Regions from separate parts of the Pseudarthrobacter sp. H2 genome, predicted to be linked through region 1. Evidence: riboswitches for the same ligand, from Rfam matches in the RefSeq annotation. Region 1 holds a riboswitch; each other region holds the start of a gene.
What was found. A riboswitch is a leader RNA that binds a small molecule or an ion and turns the genes downstream of it on or off. The one in region 1 is predicted to bind S-adenosylmethionine.

Region 2: it holds a riboswitch for S-adenosylmethionine, as region 1 does, so the genes downstream of both, ACQCSZ_RS12955 (bifunctional o-acetylhomoserine/o-acetylserine sulfhydrylase) here and ACQCSZ_RS04215 (aminotransferase class V-fold PLP-dependent enzyme) in region 1, are expected to answer to the same signal.
Region 3: it holds a riboswitch for S-adenosylmethionine, as region 1 does, so the genes downstream of both, ACQCSZ_RS10090 (ABC transporter substrate-binding protein) here and ACQCSZ_RS04215 (aminotransferase class V-fold PLP-dependent enzyme) in region 1, are expected to answer to the same signal.

Annotation. Positions count from the first base shown of each region.
Region 1 covers NZ_CP189594.1:900,450-903,714, forward strand. The annotation lists gene ACQCSZ_RS04210 (class I SAM-dependent methyltransferase) at 1-52, opposite strand, end outside; gene ACQCSZ_RS04215 (aminotransferase class V-fold PLP-dependent enzyme) at 159-1,628, opposite strand; SAM riboswitch class IV at 1,664-1,777, opposite strand; gene ACQCSZ_RS04220 (glutamyl-tRNA reductase) at 1,855-3,219, opposite strand.
Region 2 covers NZ_CP189594.1:2,734,006-2,737,270, reverse strand. The annotation lists gene ACQCSZ_RS12970 (histidine phosphatase family protein) at 1-29, opposite strand, end outside; gene ACQCSZ_RS12965 (CPBP family intramembrane glutamic endopeptidase) at 140-919, shown strand; gene ACQCSZ_RS12960 (VOC family protein) at 1,047-1,685, opposite strand; SAM riboswitch class IV at 1,839-1,954, shown strand; gene ACQCSZ_RS12955 (bifunctional o-acetylhomoserine/o-acetylserine sulfhydrylase) at 2,018-3,265, shown strand, end outside.
Region 3 covers NZ_CP189594.1:2,126,291-2,129,555, reverse strand. The annotation lists gene ACQCSZ_RS10095 (ABC transporter permease) at 1-1, opposite strand, end outside; gene ACQCSZ_RS10090 (ABC transporter substrate-binding protein) at 8-1,672, opposite strand; SAM riboswitch class I at 1,768-1,857, opposite strand; gene ACQCSZ_RS10085 (hypothetical protein) at 2,110-2,484, shown strand; gene ACQCSZ_RS10080 (isopenicillin N synthase family dioxygenase) at 2,640-3,265, shown strand, end outside.

The DNA of each region.
Region 1 (3,265 bases):
GCCCCAGCTGCTGGCGTCGCTCATGGTGGAGTTTGGGGCCGCCGCGTGCCACGTGCGATCTCCTTCGGCAGATCCGGTTGGGTATCCTCCGAATTTACCGCATGCGGCAGCGGGCGCCGGTCCCCGGTGCCGGACGCCCGGCCCCGGACGGCTGCCGCCTAATCCAGGGAGCAGGGGGCTGCGCCCGCGGTGCCCGGCGTGTTCGGTGCCCAGTGCGGGTAGCTGCGGGAATCGTTGGACGGGACCCAGCGGCCGGCATCCACCACGTAATCCCAGCCGAGGCCGGTCTGCCGCAGCTCCTGGATTCCGGCGAGCAGCCGCTGCGCATCCTCCAGCCGCGAGCCGAGGCCGAAGCTTGCCCGCAGGGAACCGGAAGGCAGCCCGAGCCGGCGGAGCAGGGGATGGGCGCAGAAACGGCCGTCCCGCAGGCCGATACCGTGTTCGGCCGAAAGGTAGGCCGCCACCAGGCCTGCGTCGTAGCCTGCAACCGAGAAATTCACGACGCCGATGGTCCCGGCGCCCTGTTCCGTGTCGGAGAAGATCTGGTGCACGCTCACGCCGTCGATGCGCTGGAGCCCCTCGACGAGGAAGGACCGGATGGCGTTCTCATGGGCGTGCCATTGCTCCTCGTCCAGCGCCGCGATCACCTCGGTGGCGCGGGCCAGCGTGGCGGCACCCAGGACGTTGGGGGAGCCGCCCTCGTGCCGTGCCGGGCCGGTGGTCCAGCTGACGGTGTCGAGCCTGGCGTCCAGGACCGCGCCGCCGCCGGCGAGGTGCGGGGTGCCGGCGTCGAGCCAGTCCGGGCGCCCCACCAGCACGCCGGCGCCGAACGGTGCGTAAAGCTTGTGGCCGGAGAAGGCGAGATAGTCGACGTCGTCCGCGGCGATGTTGATGCGCCGGTGCGGGGCGAGCTGGGCGGCGTCGACGACGATCCGGGCGCCGTACTCGTGGGCCAGGGCGGCCAGGGCCCGGATCGGCAGGATTTCCCCGGTGACGTTGGAGGCTCCGGTGACGGCGAGCAGGCTGATCCCGCCGTGCGCCAGTTCCCCGCGCAGCCGCTCCAGGGTGGCCGCCAGGGTGGGGGCGGCGACGACGCTGCGGTGCGGCACCTTCTGCCACGGCAGCAGATTGGCGTGGTGCTCGATGTCGAGGTAGAGGACCTCGCCGGTGTGCTTGCCGCCGCGCACGGGCAGGCAACCGGCGAGCAGGTTGAGGGAATCGGTGGTGTTCCGGGTGAAGATGACCGCATCGTCTGCCCGGCCGCCCACGAAGCCGCGCACAATGCTGCGGGCGTTCTCGTAGACGGACGTGCTGATCTGGGAGGCGTAGCCGGCGCCGCGGTGGACGCTCGCGTAGAACGGAAGGATCTCGTTCAGGTAGGCGGACACCACGGACAGGGCCGGTGCCGAGGCGCCGTAGTCCAGGTTGGCGTAGCGGACGTGGCCGCCCTGGATGAGGGGGGCCTGGATCTCGGCCCCGGTCACCGCGGAGAGCGGGCGGCCCGCGACGGCGAACCGTGCGTCCGGGTCCCCACCTTCAGTGGAGTCAAGCGCAGTGGAGTCAAGCGCAGTGGAGTCAAGCGCAGTGGAGTCAATCGCAGTGGCGGCGGGGAAAATGGCGGTTGTCAAAAGGACCTCATTCGAACAGGACCCCACGCTCCGGGGATCCGCGCTTGCCGGGTCCACTCCGGACCGGCCAGGTCGTCACCCGGGGCACCCCACCGCGAATGGAGGGTTGCCGGCCAGCAAACCGGGGTTTAGCGCTGGCACTCGTGACCTGCATCGAGCCTAGGACAACCACGCCGCCGGGGAAAAGGCCACGCTCCAATGTGAAGCGGTTTGTTACGCCATGTAGCTAGAGAGCAGCCGCAGCGGCCGGAGCGGCCGGGACGCTTTCCACGGAGCTCATCGTGCCGGGTATCCGCGGGATGGTGAGCTGGACGTTGAGGCCGAAGAGGGCTTCCAGGGCTGCCGCGTAATCGTCCTGGCGGCCGGCCGTGGCCAGTTCCCTGGCGCGGACCGTCGGGATGTGGAGCAGGCGCCGGACGATGCGGCGCAGAGCGGAGTTCACTTCTTCAGCCGTGGCGCCGCACCCGTGTTGTTTCGTGACGCGCTCCATTTCAGCCTCGAGGACTTGATGGATGTGCAGGCGCAGGGCAACGATGGCCGTGTCGACCATGCGGATTGCCTCTTGTTCCTCGAAGCGGCGCGCTGCCTGCCGGACCAGGGCACCGGCAACGCGGAGCGCCTCCGCGTCCGCCGGGGGAGCCGCCAGCCGGACCGATTCGAGGGTGATCAGTTCAATGCCCGGAAGATCCGCCACGTGAGGGTCGAAATCATGGCTGGGGGCGAGATCGATGACGGTGAGGGGATGGGCAGCTTCGTCCCTCCAGGCTGCCAGTTGGGCCGCGCCGATGCGCGTTTCGGTGCCGCTGCAGCCAATGATGATGTCTGCCCGGGCAACGGCTGCGGGCAGTTCCCGGGCCGTCAGCGCCGTTCCTCCCCTGGCCGCCGCAAAGGCGTCCGCACGGCCGGACTGGGAAAAAACATAAGTGGCTGAACACCGCCTGCTTCTGAGTATCTCCGCAACGCAGGCCGCGTACGCTCCGGTGCCGAAGAGGACCACGGACACATCGTCCAGGGCCGGCTGCCCCGATCCGGCGGCGGCAAGGTCAAGGGCCACAGAGGCTATGGACCTGCTCGTGCTGCTGAGCGCGGTCCGGGCCCCCACCTCCTTCCCCGTGCGGGAGGCCGCCTGGAACAGCCGGATCAAACGCCCGCTCGCGGTACCCGCAGCCTGCGCTTCAGCGAGGGCACGGCGGGCCTGGCCGGCGACTTCGCGCTCACCGACAACAACCGAATCGAGGCCGGTCACGACGGCGAAAAGATGCTTCGTCGCCGATTCCCCATGCGTGTGCTCGAACAGTGACGCGAGCAGGGCGGCGGCCAGGCCCGTGCAGAGGCCGACAGAGTCCAGGGCATCGGAACAGGCGGTATCAACGTCCCCCGCAGGTGAGACCTCGCAGTAGATTTCAAAGCGACTGCACGTGGACAAGACCACGGATCCGGAAACGGCGGAACTGCCGGCCAGGATGTGCCGGGCCAGCCGCGAGGAAACGGAGTGCAGCCGGGCGGCAGATTCAATGTCGAGATCACGGTACTTCGCAACGAGCACCAGCAGGACCGGGCTGCCCCCGGAGTCACAGGATCCGGGATCCACATGCTGAAATGTTCCAGACAAGGCCGCTTGCCTCCCAACAGATGTC
Region 2 (3,265 bases), 1.8 Mb from region 1:
ATCATGATGATTTTCCCGGGCGCACTCATAAGCTCCAAGCATAGGGCCGGCCGGGGCGCCGGCCATGGAAGAGCCCGGGCGCCGGCCCCGGAAAAGCCGGGATCAGGCAACTACCGGCAAGTGCGGGCAAGATGGGAACATGTTGGTTCCCTCCCGCCGTCGGCTGCGGCTAGAAGTATGGATTGTGCTGGGGCTGTCGCTGGGGCAGTCGGCGGTGTACTCGGTGGTCCAGTTGCTGGACAAGCTGACCAAGGCGCCGCTGGCGCAGGGGACGTCCACGCTGAACCGCTCGCAGAGCAGCCGTGAGTACTTCGACCTCACGTACCAGCTGCTGGACATCATCTTCGCCCTGGTCCCGGTGGTCCTGGTGATTTATTTCCTCACCGAACACCGGGCGGGCCTGTCCGGAAGCAGCCGTCGCGGCGCCTCGGCGTTCCGGAAGCTGGGCCTGGATTTCGCCAGGCCCGGCAAGGACGTGCTGCAGGGGCTGGGGCTGGCCGCCCTGATCGGGATTCCGTCCCTGGGCCTGTACGCCGCCGGCCGCGCCCTCGGCATCACGACGGCGATCATCCCCAGCGCGCTGGACTCCTATTGGTGGACTGTCCCGGTGCTGGTCCTGTCCGCGGTGCGGCACGGGATCGTGGAGGAGGTGATCGTCGTGGGCTACCTGCTGGACCGGCTCGGCAAATTCGGCTGGAGCATGCCGGCGGCGATCTTCGTCAGTTCCATGCTGCGCGGCAGCTACCACCTGTACCAGGGCTTCGGGCCCTTCATCGGCAACGCGGTGATGGGAGTGGTCTTTGCCCTGGTCTACACGCGGACCCGGCGGGTGATGCCGCTGGTCATCGCGCACGCCGTCCTGGACACCGTGGCCTTCGTCGGATTCAGCCTCTTCGGGAAGGCGATCGGCCTGGGCTGAGGCGGCGGCCGGGGCGGCGGCTGGGAAGCGGGCCGCGAAGGAGGCATTAAAAAGAATTCGGCCGCCATCGGTGGGTGGCGTCAGTGGCACCCGCTGATGGCGGCCGAAGAGTTGGGCGGCGGGAGCGTCAGATGGTGACGGCTCCGGTTGCCGTTTCGAAGGTGACGGACAGGATGCCCGGCGTGCCGCGGGGGGCCAGCCAGTTCACGGCAACGTCTTCCAGCGGCTTCTCCACCGGCACGCCGAGCCACTCGGTGACGCGCTCTGCTGAGCCGGCGATCGTGAGGGCGGACATCTTGACGTTGCTCGGGTAGGCGTTGGACGGGTGAAGTTCCGGATCGCCCTCCCACTTGAGCATGTAGGGGACCTGCGGATCCGCAATGAGGCCCAGGATGCCGATCTGCTTCCAGACGAGCTCACGGCCGTCCGGGAACTTCCGGTTGCCGTTGACCGCGGCGCGGCCAAGGCGTTCCTCGAAGGGTGCCAGGTCGTCGACCTCGACACACCAGCCCATCCAGCCGCCGCCCGCTTCCGAGCGGGCGCGGACTGCCTGGCCAAAGGGGGCCTTGTCGGAAGCCGGATGGTTCAGGGCCTCCACGACCTCCAGATACTTGTGTCCCGCGAGCGGGATAATCATGTTGCGGGTCCCGAACCGGGGATGTACTCCGCCCTTCACGGCTTCGACGCCGAGGGCGGACGCAATTCGTTCGGTGGTGGCTGCCAAGCCATCGTGTTCACAGGCGTAAGAGACATGATCCATGCGCATGCCATCATCTTGGCACTTTGTGATGGGGCTCTCAGCTTAGGCGGTCCTAACCGTGGTGGGATGTCCTGCCGGGATTTGCTGGGGGAACCGCTGCGCCTTCATCTTCGTCATAAAGCTATCCAGCGCGGCTGGGGCGTTCCTAGACTGAAGCCAGGTCATGAGTGCCAGCGCACAGCCCCGGCTTGCTGGCCGGCAACCCTCGTATCGCGGTGGGGTGCCCCGGGTGAAGACCTGGCCGTCCGGCGCCCGCCGGAGGGCAAGCGCGGCGCCGCTGCCGTCCCGGGCGATGAGCCCAGGGCGGCCTGTGCCCGGTCCCCTGAGGAGCTGTTCCGATGTCCAACGCCTGGTCCTTCGAAACCCGCCAGATCCACGCCGGCCAGGAGCCGGACAGCGCCACCGGCGCGCGGTCACTGCCCATCTACCAGACGACGTCGTTCGTCTTCCCCAGCGCCGAGAGCGCCGCCAACCGCTTCGCGCTGGCCGAGCTTGCCCCCATCTACACCCGGATCGGGAACCCGACCCAGGACGCGGTGGAGCAGCGCGTGGCCAGCCTCGAAGGCGGCCTCGCCGCCCTGCTGCTCAGTTCCGGCCAGGCCGCGGAGACCTTCGCGATCCTCAACGTTGCCGAAGCCGGCGACCACATCGTGGCCAGCCCCAGCCTCTACGGCGGAACCTACAACCTGCTGGCCCACACGCTGAAGAAGTTCGGCATCTCGGTCACCTTCGTGGCGGACCCGGACAACCTGGAGCAGTGGCGCGACGCCGTCAAGCCCAACACCAAGCTGTTCTTCGGCGAGGTGGTGTCCAACCCGCGCCAGGATGTGCTGGACATCGAAGGCGTCTCGAAGGTGGCGCACGAGGCCGGCGTGCCGCTGATCGTGGACAACACGCTGTCCACCCCGTACCTGATCCGTCCGATCGAGTGGGGCGCGGACATCGTGGTGCACTCCGCCACCAAGTACCTCGGCGGCCACGGCGCCGCGATTGCCGGCGTGATCGTGGACTCCGGCAACTTCGACTTCGGCAAGGACCCGGAGCGGTTCCCCGGTTTCAACACCCCGGACCCCACCTACAACGGCCTGGTCTACGCCCGGGACCTCGGGGCGGACGGCGCCCTGGGCGCCAACCTCTCCTACATCCTCAAGGCCCGCGTCCAGCTGCTGCGCGACCTCGGCTCGGCCGTCTCCCCGTTCAACGCCTTCCTCATCGCCCAGGGCATCGAGACCCTGAGCCTGCGCGTGGAACGCCACGTCGCCAACGCCACCAGGGTGGCTGAGTGGCTGGAGGCGAGGGACGACGTCGAATCCGTCGCCTACGCGGGGCTGCCGTCCAGCCCCTGGTACGAGCGTGGCCGCAAGTACGGGCCCAAGGGCACCGGCGCGGTCGTGTCGTTCAACCTCGCCGGCGGAGCGGAGGCTGGCAAGCGCTTCGTTGATGCGCTCGAGCTGCACTCGCACGTGGCGAACATCGGCGACGTGCGCTCCCTGGTCATCCACCCGGCGTCGACCACCCACAGCCAGCTCACGGCGGAACAGCAGGCAGTGGCGGGCGTGACGCCGGGGCTCGTGCGGCTCTCGGTG
Region 3 (3,265 bases), 1.2 Mb from region 1:
TGGCGGGTTACTTACCGGTCTTCCAGGCACCCTGGAAGATGGGTGCCGTACCGGAGGTGAAGTCGACGTGCGCCTTGCCGTTTGCGCCGTAGACCTGGACTTCGTCCCAGAGGACCAGGCTCAGCGCTTCGTCAACCACGAGTTTGCGCTGTTCCTCGGCGACGAGCTCCTTGTGCTGCGCGTCGGTGGTGGCGGCACGTTCCTTGGCGAAGAGCTCATTGAGCTGCTGGTCGGAATTCAAGGTCTGCGTATTGGTGGCCGGGCCGAAGACCGGGCCCAGGCCGCCATAGGCGAACTGGCGGGTTCCGAAGAATTCCACGTTGGGTTCCTTCATCGCGGTGGCGAGGAAGGTGTTGTCGGCCGCACGGTTGATCAGCTTCACGCCGATCTTGCGCCACTGCTGCTCGATCAACTCGAATGCCGGCTTGATGACGACGGAGTTGTTTGATGAGGTGACAGTGACTTCAAGCTTTTGGCCGTTCTTGGCGCGGATGCCGTCGGCGCCCACGGCCCACCCGGCCTCCTCCAGCAGGCTCTTGGACTTCTCGGGGTTGTAGGCCAGTTCGGCGGAGAGGTCAACGAAGTCCGGTGCTTCGCGGTTCAGGATGGATCCGGCGAGTTCGTAGCTGTCGGAGAGCACCGTGTCCTTCAGGGTCTGCCGGTCGATTCCGAGCTGCAGTGCCTGGCGTACCTTCGCGTCGGCGAGCTTGCCGCTGCCGATGCGGACTGCCGCCATGTTGGACGTCAGGTCGATGCCCTTGGCCGGAAGGACCTGGTTGCCGCTGCCGGCAAGGGTGGTTTCGTCGGCCGGCTGCAGGCCGCGAACCAGGTCAACCTGTCCGGTCTGCACGGCCCCGGCGCGGTGTGCCACCTCCGGGAGGTACTTCACGACGACCTTATCCAGGTAGGCGGCTCCCTGGTTCGGGGCACCCGCCGGAGCCCAGGCGTAGTCCGCACGCTTGGCCAGGACGATTTCCTCATCGGCCTTCTCCGATTCGAAGGCGAAAGGACCCGAGCCCGAGATCTTCGCGATGGCTGACTGGCCGGCGTTGTCCAGTGCAAGCGTCGTCGGGGAGACGAGTCCGGCGGTGACGGAGGAGGTGGCCCGCAGGAAGTTGGCGTCGGGGGAGGACAGCGTCACCTCCACCTGGTCCCCGCCGATGACCTGGGAGGACTTGTAGGCGGAGAAATCAACGTTCGGCTGGATCTTGGCGCTCTCGACGCCCTTCCCGAGCGCGTCGAGGTTCGCCTGGACGGCCTTGGCGTCCAGGGGTGTTCCGTCGCTGAAGCTCACGCCGGGGCGGATGGTGAAGGTGAACTTGGTCTGGTCCTCACTCGCGGTGAACTTGCTGGCGATCCAAGGGACGAGTTCGCCCTTCCGGGCGTCGAAATAGGTCAGCCGGTCAAGCACGCTGTTCAGGACGTTGGCCTTCTCGTAGAAGCGCGCCGCCTGGGTCTGGAAGTTGTTGATCGGGGTGACTTCCGCGAAGACGAACGTTCCGCCCTGCACCGGATTCCCCTCCGGGCCGGCCTGCGATGCCGAGGTGCCGCCAGCGGTGCCGCCGCAGGCGCTCAGCGCCAGGGCCGCCACACCCATCAGGGTCAGCAGGCGCAGGGGACGGCGTTTGGTCTTCGCACTCGTCGGGGGCGTGGGTGCTGCGTTGGTATCCATCGCGGATCCTCTCGGTCATGACCGAGGAACTCCAGGACCATAAGGTGCGTCCGACACGGCACGGGCCGGGTCGGTTGACCTTGGGATCTTGGCAATCTCCATCGGTCCTGGCATTAGCACCGTGCCCCGAAGGGTGGTTGCTACGGCGTCATCGAGCCAGGTCTCTCAGCCGATCTGGATGGTGTTAATTCGTGGTTACGGGTGTTTCTGGTTTTGTCGGTCGGTAGCGTCCCGGACAAACCCCACTTTGTTGCATAATCTTCGATTTCCCAATAATTACGACGCTTTCTGAAACAAATGATCACAAAGAGTCACATCGGCTGGACAGGGCCAGCCCGGCGGCCGACGTTCCACATTGCCCTGTCCAGCCACGGCAGGCGACGATAAAATTAGAGAGCGCCCGAACAGACGCATCAGTTCGTCGTGGGAAAGGCAGGATGATGACCGACAGCAGCAGCGTTGAAGAACCGGAGAAGAGAAGGCCGGAAGAACCCCAAGAACCCGTACTTCGCGGCCGATATGTCGAAGGCGACTACGGCAAGACCGGCAGGGATGGTGGCCGCCATGCCGACGACGAGGAAGGCCAGTACAGCGAAGGCGACTATGGCGCGGTCGGCAGCGAGGGCGAGCTCCCTGAGCCCCTGGGCGGGAAGGCCAAGGAAGCCGGCCGGTATGTGAAGGCCGACTACGGCGACGCGGGGGCGGTTCCAGGCCGTACCGCCGAGTCGGAAATCGGCCGGTACTCCGAGGGTGACTACGGCGCCGACGGAAAGGTCGATCCCGCCCGCAAGGCCCGTACCGACAAGCAATAACCGCACGTCCATCGGGAGCAGCGCTTCCACCGGATCGCCGGTCAGCCCAAATGTCTTATTTCGACACCTTTGTGTCCAACGCAGCAGACCTGTGCGTAACATTGAGGCTAGTTAAGGCTTCGGCTTGCCAATGGTACCGAAAAGGAATATAAACGTTGCCACTCGAAACATTGCCTGTGCTCGACTTCTCCCGTTTGAATGCCGGCCCGGAAGAGGCGTCCTTATTCCGTGACGAGTTGCGTAACGCCATGCATGAGGTCGGTTTCTTCTACCTGGCCGGCCATGGGGTCCCGCCGGAACTGACGGACGCCATGCTGGACATCTCCCGCCGCTTCTTCGAGTTGCCCGAGGACCAGAAGCTCGCGGTCGAGAACGTCCACAGCCGGCAGTTCCGCGGCTACACCAGGGTCGGCGGCGAACTCACGGACGGCGCTGTGGACTGGCGTGAGCAGATCGACATCGGCGTCGAGCGTGACGCTGTGGAGCCGGGGCCCGGCGTCGCGGACTACTGGCGCCTCGAGGGGCCCAACCTGTGGCCGGAAGCGCTGCCGGAGATGCGGAAGATTGTCTCCGAGTGGACCGAACGGCTGAGCGCCATCTCGCTCGCCCTCCTGCGGGCCGTGGCGGTCTCGCTTGGCGCGCCCGAGGACACCTTCGACGCCGCTTTCGCCGACCGCGCGTTCCCTCTGCTGAAGGTGGTGCGGTATCCGGGGGAGTCCGACCCGGAGCCCAAGCAGGGTGTCGGCTCCCACCGCGACGGCGGGGTACTGACGTTGCTGCT